DNA from 4 places in the Cronobacter universalis NCTC 9529 genome. Region 2 is predicted to be linked to each of the others. Evidence: predicted binding sites of a transcription regulator. Region 2 holds the regulator's gene; each other region holds the start of a gene.
The links. The regulator CRP, encoded in region 2, controls carbon source genes, mostly activating them, when cyclic AMP is high. The targets are predictions, from matches to a motif close to ATGTGANNNNNNTCACAT.

Region 1 (3,468 bases), 520 kb from region 2:
CTGGGCATGGCGACCAACTAACCGGCCAGAGCGCCCCACTGCTGACGCCACACCCGTGGCGTCACGCCCGTTTCACGGGTAAACACCACCGAGAAATAGTTACTGTCTTCAAAGCCGCAGCGCGCGGCGATATCGCTAATCAGCAACGAGGAGTGGCGCAGCAGGTACTGCGCCTGGCAGATGCGCAGCTGGCGCAGATACTGGCTGATGCTCATGCCCGTCTGCTGGCGGAACAGCTGGCGCAGCGGGCGTTCGGCAATCTGGTAATGGCTGCAAAAATGTTGCAAATCGAACGGCACTTCCAGGCTGTTGCCCAGCGCGGCCATCAGCAGATCGAGCGTTTCGCCGTCGCCCGGCCCCGCGCCGCCCGACGGCTGATAACGATGACGGCGCAGCGTAATCGCCAGCTGTAAAAAGAGGCTTTCGGCCAGGCAGTGCGAAAGCGCGTCTTGCTTCGGGCTTTCATGCTCCAGCTGGTCAATGACCTGGCGCGCCTGCACCATGCCCTGGCTGCTGAGCCGCCAGCGCGGGTCGCCGCTCGCGCCACGCGGGTTTTCCAGCAGATCGCGCCAGTTGACGTTAAGTTTTAGCCGTTCGGGGCAGTAGATGATGTTATGCAGCACCAGGTCGTTAACCGACTGGTAGCTGTGGCGGTCTTCGGCGCGGATATAAAAGAGATCGCCGCAGGTAATGCGGTAAGGCCTGTCGTTCAGCACATGCAGCCCGTTGCCGCGCCACACCAGCACCAGTTCGCAGAACTCGTGGGTATGCTCGGCAAAAACATTTTGCGGGTAGCGATCCGCCACGACGACCGGCTGGGTGGGTGTCGCGAAGAAATCCGCTTTCCTGAGCACTAACTGAGAGGCCACAGCGTATCTCCGGGGCAAATGGCTGCAAAGTATGCGCTTTTTCGCCGCAGAAAACGGTGATTCCCTTCGCGTTACTGGATTTGCCCGTCGCGCCCCTGGCGAATATCGCGCGGCGACCACGAAAACTCGCGCCGGAACAGCGTGGAGAAGTGATTGCTGTCGCCAAAACCGCACTGGTAGGCGATATCCGTAACGCTCTCTTCGCTGTGGCGCAGCAGATAGCGCGCTTTCATCAGGCGCAGACGATTAAGGTAGCGCTGCGGCGTCAGGCCGGTGCGCTGCTTAAGCTGGCGGTGAAGCGTGCGCAGCGACAGCATGTGGCTATCGGCCAGCCGCTCCCAGCAGACCTCTTCCGCGTAATGCTCCTCAAGCCAGGCGATAAGCTGATTCAGCCGTTCATCGGCGTGGCCGCCGCCCTGCGCATGCGCGCCGCTTCGCAGTAAAATTAGCAGCTGCATAAAGAGCATCTCCATGCTGGCGATGGCATGCACGTCGCTGCTTTCGCGCAGCGCTTCGAGCCGCTCCACCAGCGGACGGGCCTGATGCAGCGTCTGCTGGCTGATGCGCCAGTGCGACGGATAGTGGCCGTCCTGCTCCTGCGGCAAAAGCTTTTCAAGCCCCGACAGGAAACTGAACGCCTGCGGCGAGCGATACAGCACATTGGTCAGACAGAGATTTTCGGTGTGCTCATAGAGATGGCGATCGTGGTCGCGCACAAAGCAGACGGAGCCGCCGCTGAGCGTATACGGCTGACCATTAAACACATGCGTGCCGGTGCCGTGCTCGACGATAACAATCTCATAAAAATCATGATGATGTTCAGGAAAAGCCGCCTGCGGCAGACGCGGTTCAATGGTGACCGACGCCGCGCCGGATGGGAAAAAATCAACGCTCTGTAGTACCGTCATCATCGCCCCCGCGTTCTGTGAAACCTGCCTGATAGTAGATAACGGTTCTCACTTACACCTTAAATTTTCGACGCCAAAACGCGCAAAGCCCGTCGGATTTTTAAGAAACACCGTGAAATTTCTGGAAATGCGGCGCGGCTCACACCGCTGCCGGCCCGGCGGCCAGACGCCATTTTGTGAACTCCCTCACGTTCATCTTTGCTTCCTTGCCAGCGCGCTTAACACGCTGTCCGTGGAGTGAAGGTGCGCCGCCGCGCCGCTCCCTAGACTGGCGTCAGAGATTCCAACAAGGACCCCAACCATGACTATTCGCCATAGCGTCGCGGTCGATCTGGGCGCCTCCAGCGGCCGCGTGATGCTGGCTCGCTACGACAGCCACGGACAGCGCCTGACGCTTGAAGAAATACACCGTTTCGCCAACGGCCTGCGCCGCGTGGACGGCTTCGACACCTGGGATGTGGACGCGCTGGAGCGCGAAGTGCGCGCGGGTCTGGAGAAAGCCTGCGCGCGCGGCGTCGCTATCGACAGCATCGGCATCGACACCTGGGGCGTCGACTATGTGTTGCTGGACGCGCGCGGCGAGCGCGTCGGCCTGCCGGTGTCGTATCGCGACAGCCGCACCGACGGCATTATGGCCCGCGCCGAGCAGCAAATGGGCCGCGAGGCGATTTACCGCCGCACCGGCATTCAGTTTCTGCCGTTTAACACGCTGTATCAGTTTCGCGCGCTGGTGGAGCAGCAGCCGGAGCTGGTCGCGCGCGTGGCGCATGCGCTGCTCATCCCGGATTACCTCTGCTACCGGCTGACCGGCGCGCTGAACTGGGATTACACCAATGCCACCACCACCCAGCTCATTAACATCAATACCGATAACTGGGACGAGACGCTGCTCGACTGGGCGGGCGTGCCGCGCCACTGGCTCGGCGCGCCGACGCATCCGGGCAACGTGATCGGCCACTGGCGCAGCGCGCAGGGCGTGGGAGTGCCGGTGGTTTCCGTGGCGACGCACGACACCGCCAGCGCGGTGATCGCCGCGCCGCTGGCGACGCCGGACGCGGCGTATCTCTCTTCCGGCACCTGGTCGCTGATGGGTTTTGAGAGCAAAACGCCGTACACCGATGACCGCGCGCTCGCGGCCAATATCACCAATGAAGGCGGCGCCGAAGGGCGCTACCGGGTGCTGAAAAACATCATGGGGCTGTGGCTGTTGCAGCGCGTCTGCCAGGAGCAGCAGATTACCGACCTGCCCGCCCTTATCGACGAGGCGCGCGCGCTTGCGCCCTGCCGCTTTGTGGTGAACCCCAATGACGACCGCTTTATCAACCCGCAAAGCATGAGCCGCGAAATTCAGGCCGCCTGCCTTGAGCGCGGCGAGCCTGCGCCGCAAAGCGCGGCAGAGCTGGCGCGCTGCGTTTTTGACAGCCTGGCGCTGCTGTACGCCCGCGTGCTGGATGAACTCACCGCCCTGCGCGGGCGGCCGTTCACAGTGCTGCACATTGTCGGCGGCGGCAGCCAGAACCCGCTGCTGAATCAGCTTTGCGCCGATGCCTGCGGTATTCCGGTGCAGGCCGGCCCGGTGGAAGCCTCCACGCTCGGCAATATCGGCTGTCAGCTGATGGCGCTGGACGACATCGCCGATGTCGACGCGTTTCGCCGCGTTGTCACCGCCAGCCAGACGCTGACCCCTTTTC
Region 2 (3,468 bases):
TAACTTCCAGCGCGTGCCGACGGTGGACACCTCCAACCCGTTCGCCGCGAAAAGCATTCCGTCGCTTGATGAGAGTTTCGTGGTCATTCACTTCCGCAATCTGGACAATATCGATTACCCGTGGCTGCTGGCGATGCTACAGGGCTCGTTTATTTCACATATCAATACGCTGGTGGTGCCGGGCGGCAAGATGGGGCTGGCGATGGAGCTTATCATGCTGCCGCTGGTGCAGCGGCTGATGGAAGGCAAGCAGATAGCGTGACAGAGTGGCCTGGCGGCGCTTCGCCTGCCGGGCCGCCCGTCGTCAGATTACGCCTCAATCACTTCATACGAATGGGTGATGTTGACCCCTTTGCCGAGCATCAGCGCCACCGAACAGTACTTCTCCGCCGACAGATCCACCGCGCGCGACACTGCCGCGTCCTTAAGGTCTTTACCCGTCACCACAAAGTGCAGATTGATATGCGTGAACAGACGCGGGGCCTCTTCGCGGCGCTCTGACGTCAGTTTCACTTCGCAGTCGATCACGTCGTGACGGCCTTTTTGCAGGATAGAGACCACATCAATCGCGCTACAGCCGCCTGCGGCTATCAGGACCATTTCCATCGGGCTCGGCGCTTTGTCGCCGGAGTTGCCGTCCATCAGGATCTGATGCCCCGAAGCGGACTCGCCAAGGAAGGTTAACCCTTCTACCCATTTCACTCGTGCATGCATGTTAATCGCTCCAGGCTATTCATTTTTCTGACAGATTACGCGCGCGCGTTCCCGGAGGCAATGGAAGCGCGACCTGCGTCAAGCTGAAACGAGACAACAGGAGACACCTGAGAAAAGCTATGCTAAAACAGTCTGGATGCAGCGGCGATACATTGATGTTACGCATGGGTGCAGAGGAGAAGACAATTTATCGGCTGCGATGTCCACGGACAGCCAACTTCCCTGGAAGCGGGAAGATGATGATTGCAAAGCCAGACAGGGGTTACGCGCCCTGTCTTTGGAGCCAGTTTAAAACAGAGGATAACCGCGCATGGTGCTTGGCAAACCGCAAACAGACCCGACTCTTGAATGGTTCTTGTCACATTGCCACATTCATAAGTATCCATCTAAGAGCACGCTGATTCACCAGGGTGAAAAAGCGGAGACGCTGTATTACATCGTTAAAGGCTCAGTGGCAGTGCTGATCAAAGATGAAGAGGGTAAGGAGATGATCCTCTCGTACCTGAATCAGGGAGACTTCATCGGCGAACTGGGTTTGTTCGAGGAAGGTCAGGAACGCAGCGCCTGGGTTCGCGCTAAAACTGCCTGTGAAGTGGCTGAAATCTCTTACAAAAAATTCCGTCAGCTGATCCAGGTTAACCCGGATATTCTGATGCGTCTCTCCTCGCAGATGGCTCGCCGCCTGCAAGTCACCTCCGAGAAAGTGGGTAACCTCGCCTTCCTCGACGTGACCGGCCGTATCGCGCAGACCCTGCTGAACCTGGCCAAACAGCCGGACGCGATGACCCATCCTGACGGGATGCAGATCAAAATCACGCGTCAGGAAATCGGCCAGATCGTCGGCTGTTCTCGCGAAACCGTTGGCCGCATTCTGAAAATGCTCGAAGATCAGAACCTGATCTCCGCCCACGGTAAAACCATCGTGGTTTACGGTACCCGCTAAAAAATCAAAAAACGGCGTGTCGCTTCGGTAACACGCCGTTTTTGTATCTATACTTCTCCCCTATGTGGCGTCGTCTTATCTATCATCCTGAAATCAATTACGCTTTACGGCAAACGCTGATCTTAAGCCTGCCGGTGGCGGTCGGGTTGATGCTGGGCCATCTTCAACAAGGGTTGCTGTTTTCACTCGTCCCCGCCTGCTGCAACATTGCCGGTCTTGATACCCCGCACAAACGCTTTTTTAAACGACTGATCATCGGCGCCTCGCTGTTCGCGCTGAGCAGCCTGGCGGTGCAGCTTCTGCTGTTACAGTCTGTGCCGCTGCCGCTCATTCTGCTGATGCTGGCGCTGCTGCTCGGCGTAACGGCGGAGATCAGCCCGCTGCATGCGCGTCTCCTGCCCGCGTCGCTTATCGCGGCCATCTTCACGCTAAGCCTCGCCGGAAATATGCCCATCTGGGAGCCCATGCTGCTCTATGTCCTCGGCACGCTCTGGTATGGCGCGTTTAACGGGTTCTGGTTCTGGCTGTGGCGCGAGCAGCCGCTGCGTGAATCGTTAAGCCTGATTTATAAAAGTCTCGCCGACTACTGCGAAGCGAAATACAGCCTGCTGACGCGCCACACCGAGCCGGAACAGGCGCTGCCGCCGCTGCTCGTGCATCAGCAAAAAGTGGTGGATCAGATAAGCCAGTGCTATCAGCAGCTACAGATGCTGTCGGCGACCAAACAGAACGGCTACAAGCGCCTGCTGCGCACGTTTCAGGTGGCGCTGGATCTCCAGGAGCACATTTCAGTCTCCCTGCATCAGCCCGCCGAAGTGCAAAAACTGGTGGAGCGCAGCCACGCCGAAGAAGTGCTGCGCTGGACGGCGCAAACCGTCGCCACGCGGCTGCGCACGCTTTCTGACGATATTCTCTATCACCGTTATTCACGCCGCTTCTCAATGGATAAGCAGATTGAGGCGCTGGCGAAAATCGCCCGCCAGCACCCGGACAACCCGGTCGGCCAGTTCTGCGAATACCATTTCAGCCGCATCGCGCGCGTACTGCGCACCCAGCGACCGCTCTACGCCCGTGACCTGATGGAGAGCGGCCAGCGTCGCCTGCCGCTGCTGCCGGCGCTGAAAAGCTATCTGTCGCTGAAATCCGCGGCGCTGCGTACCGCCGCGCGTCTGGGCGTAATGCTGGCGGCGGCGGGCCTGTTAGGCAGCGCGTTCCAGTTGCCGAAGCCGTACTGGATCCTGATGACGGTGCTGTTCGTCACGCAAAACGGCTATGGCGCGACGCGGGTGCGCATCCTGCACCGTGCCGGCGGCACGCTGGCCGGGCTGATTATCGCGGGCATTACGCTGCACCTGAATGTGCCGCAGGGCTATACCCTGCTCGGCATGCTGCTGGTGACGTTAATCAGTTATCTGATAATCCGGCGGCACTACGGCTGGGCGATGATTGGCTTTACCGTCACGGCGGTCTATTCGCTGCAAATCCTGACGCTCAACGGCGAGCAGTACATCGTGGCGCGCCTGATAGACACGCTGTCCGGCTGCCTTATCGCATTCGGCGGCATGGTCTGGCTCTGGCCCCAGTGGCAGAGCGGTCTCCTGCGCCAGAACGCGCATGACGCGCTGGAAGCAGACCAGGAGGCGCTGCGCCTGATCCTGAGCGACGATCCGCAACCCGGCCCGCTGGCGTGGCAGCGGATGCAGGTCAACCAGGCGCACAACGCGCTCTATAACTCGCTCAACCAGGCCATGCAGGAGCCAGGCTTTAACAGCCGTTATCTGGAGGATATGCGCCTGTGGGTGACGCACAGC
Region 3 (3,468 bases), 800 kb from region 2:
TGCGCTGTCGCCGTGGGCCATGCAGAGCTGCATCAGGCGAAACTGCTCCACCAGCAGCGCGTCCAGCTCGCGGTCGATCTCTTTCTTAATGGAGCGCGGAGAGAACAGGAGATCGGCGATAATCGCGCAGAAAATCCCAAGCACGATTTCACTACAGCGCTCCAGCGCGAACTGCGGCGCCAGCAGCGGCTCGGTCTGAATCGTAATGACGATAATCAGCGCCGTGTAACCCGCAAGCCCCCAGGCATACGAGTTTTCGACTTTCACCAGCGATGAGACCCAGGTACAGAAACCAGCCCAGATACAGCAAAGGGTCAGCATCACGACCGGCGCGCGAATGGTGCCGATAATCATCACCAGCGCGGCGATACAGCCGATGAATGTCCCGATGATTCGGAGCATCCCGCGGTAGCGGATAGCGCCGGACCACGGCTCGCCGCCCGCGGCAAACGCCGGGCCCGCCGCCACGATAGCGGCGGTCAGCACCGCCCAGCGCGGCGTTTCAAGCTGAAAGTGAAACCCGACGAACAGCGCCAGCACAATGGCGGTGGCGAGTTTTATCGCAAAGCGCAGATGCCGGGGATCGATAGATAAAAAGCCCATCATGATTAGCCGAATTCGCGCAGGCGGTGCATCAGCTTGTTAAAGGCCGATTCGTGGCTGCGGTCGCGATCCCGCTCTCCTGTCACCACGACGGTCGCCGTCGTGCCGGACGGATAGAGGTTGCCGGGCTGTTTATCGAGGCGAATGCGCACCGGCACGCGCTGCGCCAGACGCACCCATTCGAGGTTAGAATCAACCGTCGCCATGCCTTTGTCGTCGCGCGTGCTGCTGGCGTTCGTCACGCCCGCCGAGACGCTGTCGACGGTGCCGTGCAGCACGTTATTACTGCCAAGCGGCGTAATCTCTACGCGAAAGCCGGGGCGTACGCCCTCCAGCTTGGTCTCTTCCATATAAGCCTGAACGTAGAAGCTGTTCTGTTTGACCAGCGCCACCGCCGTGGAGCCGCGCGTAATAAATTCGCCGGTGTAGACGTTAAGGTTGGTGACCCAGCCGTCCGCCGGCGCGCGGATCACGGTGCGTTGCAGGTCGAGCTTCGCCAGATCGCGCGTCGCTTCGGCTTTCGCCAGCTGATGCAGCACGGTTTGCAGCACGTTGTTCGCCTGGTCTATTTCTTCACGCGACATCGCCTGCACTCCGAGCTTGTTACGACGGCCCGCCTCGCGGCGTTTTTCATTGGCCAGCGCCTGGTAGTACGCGACATCGGCTTCAGCTTCTTCCAGCGCCTTCTGGTAACGCGGCTGGTCTATAGTGAAAAGCACCTGATCTTTTTTCACCAGTTGGTTGTCATGCACGTCCACCGAGGTGATTAGCCCGGCGACGTCCGGCGCGATAGCGACCACATCGGCGCTGAAGCGCGCATCACGCGTCCAGGGCGATTCGGTATAAAAACTCCAGGCGCGAAAAATGGCGATGAAGGCGAGCACGACCAGCACCACGGTGATGGCTGTGCGGGTGATTTTTGTTGTTAGTAGTTTCACATCAACCTCAGACAAACAAGCGCGACAGCAGATAAAACAGACAGCAGTAGAGCGCCGTATTAAATAACGCCGGATGCCAGACGAAATCGTAAATCCCGGTCGGGATCAGCGCACGGCGCACCAGCCAGAAAATCGCCAGCGACAGCAGAAGCTCAAAAAAGATCGGCGGAAAGGAAAGACCGAATATCACAATGACCGGAAAAAGACTCATGTTGACCTTGATTTGCGTACAGGCGATTGATTTTTAAACTATATTCCGCAACGAGTGACCTGGAATGGCCGGGCGAGAGTGCGGTGTTAGTTATGTTGGAAATAATATATTAGCGTAACTGATAGTAAGTTATCTATGATATGTGATCTAAATCACTTTTAAGCCAGAGTGAATAATGGAACGACTAAAAAGAATGTCGGTGTTCGCCAAAGTGGTGGAGCTGGGCTCGTTTACCAGCGCCGCCAGGCAGCTTGAGATGAGCGTCTCTTCTATCAGTCAGACGGTATCGAAACTGGAAGATGAGTTGCAGGTCAAGCTGTTAAACCGCAGCACCCGCAGCATTGGCTTAACCGAGGCAGGCCGGATCTACTACCAGGGCTGTCGTCGTATGCTGCATGAAGTACAGGAAGTGCATGAACAGTTATACGCTTTTAATAATAGCCCTATCGGCACGCTGCGGATCGGCTGTTCTTCAACCATGGCGCAAAATGTACTGGCGTCTCTGACCGCCGGAATGCTCCGCGACTATCCGGGGCTGTCGGTCAACCTGGTGACCGGCATTCCGGCCCCCGATCTTATCGCCGACGGGCTGGACGTGGTGATCCGCGTCGGCGCCCTACAGGATTCCAGTCTGTTTTCAAAACGTCTCGGCTCGATGCCGATGGTCGTCTGCGCCGCCAAAAGCTATCTCGCTCAGGCGGGCACGCCGGAAAAACCCGCCGATCTCGCCAACCATTCATGGCTTGAATATAGCGTGCGTCCCGACAACGAATTCGAACTTATCGCGCCGGAAGGTATCTCCACCCGCCTGCTGCCGCAGGGGCGTTTTGTCACCAATGATCCGATGACGCTTTCCCGCTGGCTGAAAGCGGGCGCAGGCATTGCGTATGTACCGCTAATGTGGGTGATCGATGAGATCAACAGCGGGGAGCTGGAGATCCTGTTCCCGCGCTACCAGTCCGATCCGCGACCGGTATACGCGCTCTATACCGAAAAAGACAAACTGCCGCTTAAGGTGCAGGTCTGCATCAACGCGCTTAATGACTATTTCGTGAAAGTGGCGCAGGTATACCAGGAGATGCGGGGAAGAAACGGGAAGGGAAAAGAGAGCCGCGCCTGACGGTATCGCCCCTCGCAAACGGAGGGGCGAAAACACACGCTTATGCCGTACCGCCAACCGTCAGGTTATCCACCTTCAGCGTCGGCTGACCGACGCCTACCGGCAGGCTCTGGCCTTCTTTACCGCAGACGCCGACGCCGTTATCCAGCTTCACGTCGTTACCCACCATTGAAATCTGCTGCATCGCCTCGATGCCGGAGCCGATAAGCGTCGCGCCTTTCACCGGCTTCGTCACTTTACCGTTTTCGATGAGATACGCTTCCGAGGTCGAGAAGACGAACTTACCAGAAGTGATATCCACCTGGCCGCCGCCGAAGTTCGGCGCGAAGATCCCGTAATCCACCGATTCGATAATCTCCTGCGGCGTGGATTTTCCGGCCAGCATATAGGTGTTGGTCATGCGCGGCATCGGCAGGTGCGCGTAAGATTCGCGACGGCCGTTACCGGTCGGCGCGACGCCCATCAGGCGCGCGTTGAGCTTATCCTGCATATAGCCTTTCAGGATGCCGTTTTCGATCAGCACGTTGTACTGGCCCGGCACGCCTTCGTCATCAATGGCGAGCGAACCGCGGCGATTGGCAAGCGTACCGTCGTCG
Region 4 (3,468 bases), 1.8 Mb from region 2:
CGCGCGGAGCAGGGCGCGGCGGCGTTGCAGTATCGCCAGACGGTGCTGACGGCGTTAAGCGATGTGGAAAATGCGCTGGTCAGCTACCGCACCGACCAGCAGCGCGAGGCGGGGCTTGAGAAAACCCTGGACGCGCTGCAAACCTCGTTCGATCTGGCGAGCGACAGCTACCGCAAAGGCATCGCAACGTTTATTGAAGTGCTCGACGCCCAGCGCCAGCTGGCGCAGGCCGAGCAGCAGCGCGCGCAGGCGCGGGTGCAGAGCAGCCTGGATCTCGTCGCGCTCTACAAAGCGCTCGGCGGCGGCTGGGAGCCGTATCAGAACGTGCGCCTGCCAGACTACGACGTTTTTGGCCCCGCGCCGCGCGGCTGAATCTGCAATGAGCTCGCAACGCCTTCCGCCTCTGGAGAGAGGGGCGGTGGAAGAGAGAGTTCATTGCGCTCAGGCACGTTTTTCGCCTGAGTAACAACGGATAACGACAATTCATCAGGAGAAAGGTATGTTTGAGTTATTACTGGAGCCAGCAAAATTATTTATTAACGCAGGCATGGACAGCTTCAAAAAGTCAAAAGAGCTGGCTAACCTGAAAATTGCGGTCAGGCAGCGGATTATCCGGGAAATTAAGCTCAACGCCGCAGTGCTTGATGAAATAATCAAAAACTATTACGAAAAAGAAGGCTCCGTAGCGGAGAAAAATGCGCTCATTATGGCATTGCGGACCCGTGCCTTCGACGAGCTTAATGACGGCGCTATTCCGGTATCGCTTTTGATAAGCGGCAATGCGGATCACTGGCCTTCCGCCACGACTAAAGATGAAAAAGAGCGTTATCTGAAGTATCTCAGCAGTATCAAAACCACCATTGACCTCCTAGACCGCGCCTATTATCGCATTCATATCGCCCGTATTCTCGCCAGCAGCGGTAAATGCGATTCTGACCTTAAATATATCCGCTATATGCTTACCGCTTTGATCGTCAACCTGCGTGATGAAGAGAGCTGAAATAGCCTGCGCGTAAGGAACGAAAACAAAAAAAGCCAGCATCACAAGGTGATTGCCGGCTTCTCAGAGTGAAAAAACCGTCTGTCTTTATCTTACTTTCAGACGGCTATTGCGCTCGTTTTCTCTCAGTATGTGCTTAATTCAGACGGACCGGCATACCGGAACGGTTCTGCACCGCCTGCTCAACGACGTTCTGATCGACATCGCTCTGGCTGGTGACGGTGGTCACCGCTTTGGTCAGCGTAATCGGCACCAGTTCGTTGTTGTTGATCTGATCTTCGCTGGTGGAGAGCGGGTTATGCACCTCGATGTAACGGCTGCCATCCGGCTCGGTGGTCGCTTTCACCGGCTCGTTGACGAACTGTACGCGGGTGCCGACCGGCACGTTCTCGAACAGGAATTTAATGTCTTCGTTACGCAGACGCACGCAGCCGTGGCTCACGCGCAGGCCGATACCGAAGTTGGCGTTGGTGCCGTGAATAGCGTACAGGCGGCCGATATAGAGCGCGTAGAGGCCCATCGGGTTATCCGGGCCAGCCGGTACCACCGGCGGCAGCGGTTCGCCCGCGGCAGCGTACTCCGCGTGCATCTTGGCGGTCGGCGTCCAGGTCGGGTTCGCGCGCTTGCGCTCGACTTTCGTCACCCAGTTGATCGGGGTGTCTTTACCGAGCTGGCCGATGCCGATCGGCAGCACGATAACCGTGTTGGTGCCTTGCGGGTAGTAATACAGACGCATTTCGGCGCTGTTAATCACAATGCCTTCATGCGGCGTATCCGGCAGGATCAGCTGCTGAGGAATGTTCAGAATGGTGCCGCCTTTCGGCAGATACGGGTCGACGCCCGGGTTGGCCTCCAGCATGTTGGAAAGCCCCATCTGATACTGTGCGGCGAAATCTTCCAGCGGCAGGTTATTGCCTTCCGGGATTGTCACCACCTGGTTTTCACCCACCAGACGGCTACCGTCGGTCGGCAGAGGATAAGTCACCGCAGAGGCGGAGTTACAAAACCCGACGACTGCGAAGGCTGCCACTAAAAGCGTGCGTAATTTCATCTTCATGTTATGCAAATATCGTTGCCGGACCGGCCGTTAGAGTGAACGAAAGAATACAGGGAGCGCATTATATGTGCATTCTCCGTGGCAGGGAATTGAGATGTGTGCTTATTCACATTTTTTTCCCATTCCTGAGTCAGTGTAGTCAGCCCATTGACGGGGGAAATAAATTCGGAGTTATGGCATAATGCGTTGTTTATCACACATCTTACCCAGGAATTACGCGTGTTAGTTACCAGCAACGTCACCATGCAGTTCGGCAGTAAGCCGCTGTTTGAAAACATTTCCGTCAAGTTCGGCGGCGGCAACCGTTACGGTCTGATTGGCGCCAACGGGAGCGGCAAGTCCACTTTCATGAAGATCCTCGGCGGCGATTTACAGCCGAGCGCGGGCAACGTCTCGCTCGATCCTAACGAACGCATCGGTAAGCTGCGCCAGGATCAGTTCGCGTTTGAACAATACACCGTGCTGGATACCGTGATCATGGGCCACGGCGAACTGTGGGAAGTGAAGCAGGAGCGCGATCGCATCTACGCGCTGCCGGAGATGAGCGAAGAAGACGGCTATAAAGTGGCCGATCTCGAAGTGAAATATGGCGAGATGGACGGCTACAGCGCGGAGTCCCGCGCGGGCGAGCTGCTGCTGGGCGTCGGCATTCCGCTGGAGCAGCATTACGGCCCGATGAGCGAAGTCGCCCCTGGCTGGAAGCTGCGTGTCCTGCTGGCGCAGGCGCTGTTCTCTAACCCGGACATCCTGCTGCTCGATGAACCGACGAACAACCTGGACATCGACACCATTCGCTGGCTGGAACAGACGCTCAACGATCGCGACAGCACCATGATTATTATTTCGCACGACCGTCACTTCCTGAACATGGTCTGCACGCACATGGCGGATCTCGACTACGGCGAACTGCGCGTCTATCCGGGCAACTATGACGAATACATGACCGCCGCCACCCAGGCGCGCGAGCGTCTGCTGGCGGACAACGCCAAGAAAAAAGCCCAGATTGCCGACCTGCAATCGTTCGTGAGCCGCTTTAGCGCCAACGCCTCGAAATCCCGTCAGGCGACCTCCCGCGCCCGCCAGATTGATAAAATCAAACTGGAAGAGGTGAAAGCCTCCAGCCGCCAGAACCCGTTTATCCGCTTCGAGCAGGATAAAAAGCTGTTCCGCAACGCGCTGGAAGTGGAAGCGATGACCAAAGGCTTCGATAACGGCCCGCTGTTTAAAAACGTCGGCCTGCTGCTGGAAGTGGGCGAGAAGCTGGCTATCCTCGGCGCCAACGGCGTGGGTAAATCCACCATGCTGAAAACGCTGGTGGGCGAACTGCAACCGGATAACGGCACCGTGAAATGGTCTGAGAATGCGCAGATTGGCTACTACGCGCAGGATCACGAATATGAGTTCGACAACG

Region 1: the regulator CRP is predicted to act here: its motif matches at 1,905-1,922, upstream of rhaS (HTH-type transcriptional activator RhaS).
Region 3: the regulator CRP is predicted to act here: its motif matches at 1,893-1,910, upstream of aaeR (HTH-type transcriptional activator AaeR).
Region 4: the regulator CRP is predicted to act here: its motif matches at 2,239-2,256, upstream of AFK65_RS06560 (ABC-F family ATPase).

The regions. Positions count from the first base shown of each region.
Region 1 covers NZ_CP012257.1:123,385-126,852, reverse strand. Annotated here, with positions in the region: gene rhaT (L-rhamnose/proton symporter RhaT) at 1-21, shown strand, start outside; gene rhaR (HTH-type transcriptional activator RhaR) at 18-869, opposite strand; gene rhaS (HTH-type transcriptional activator RhaS) at 941-1,777, opposite strand; gene rhaB (rhamnulokinase) at 2,079-3,468, shown strand, end outside.
Region 2 covers NZ_CP012257.1:3,911,729-3,915,196, forward strand. Annotated here, with positions in the region: gene AFK65_RS18095 (phosphoribulokinase) at 1-262, shown strand, start outside; gene AFK65_RS18100 (OsmC family protein) at 310-714, opposite strand; gene crp (cAMP-activated global transcriptional regulator CRP) at 1,025-1,657, shown strand; gene AFK65_RS18110 (YccS/YhfK family putative transporter) at 1,720-3,468, shown strand, end outside.
Region 3 covers NZ_CP012257.1:406,336-409,803, reverse strand. Annotated here, with positions in the region: gene aaeB (p-hydroxybenzoic acid efflux pump subunit AaeB) at 1-603, opposite strand, end outside; gene aaeA (p-hydroxybenzoic acid efflux pump subunit AaeA) at 609-1,541, opposite strand; gene aaeX (p-hydroxybenzoic acid efflux pump operon protein AaeX) at 1,549-1,752, opposite strand; gene aaeR (HTH-type transcriptional activator AaeR) at 1,928-2,872, shown strand; gene tldD (metalloprotease TldD) at 2,913-3,468, opposite strand, start outside.
Region 4 covers NZ_CP012257.1:1,431,089-1,434,556, forward strand. Annotated here, with positions in the region: gene AFK65_RS06545 (efflux transporter outer membrane subunit) at 1-372, shown strand, start outside; gene AFK65_RS06550 (hypothetical protein) at 500-1,000, shown strand; gene ldtB (L,D-transpeptidase) at 1,137-2,057, opposite strand; gene AFK65_RS06560 (ABC-F family ATPase) at 2,277-3,468, shown strand, end outside.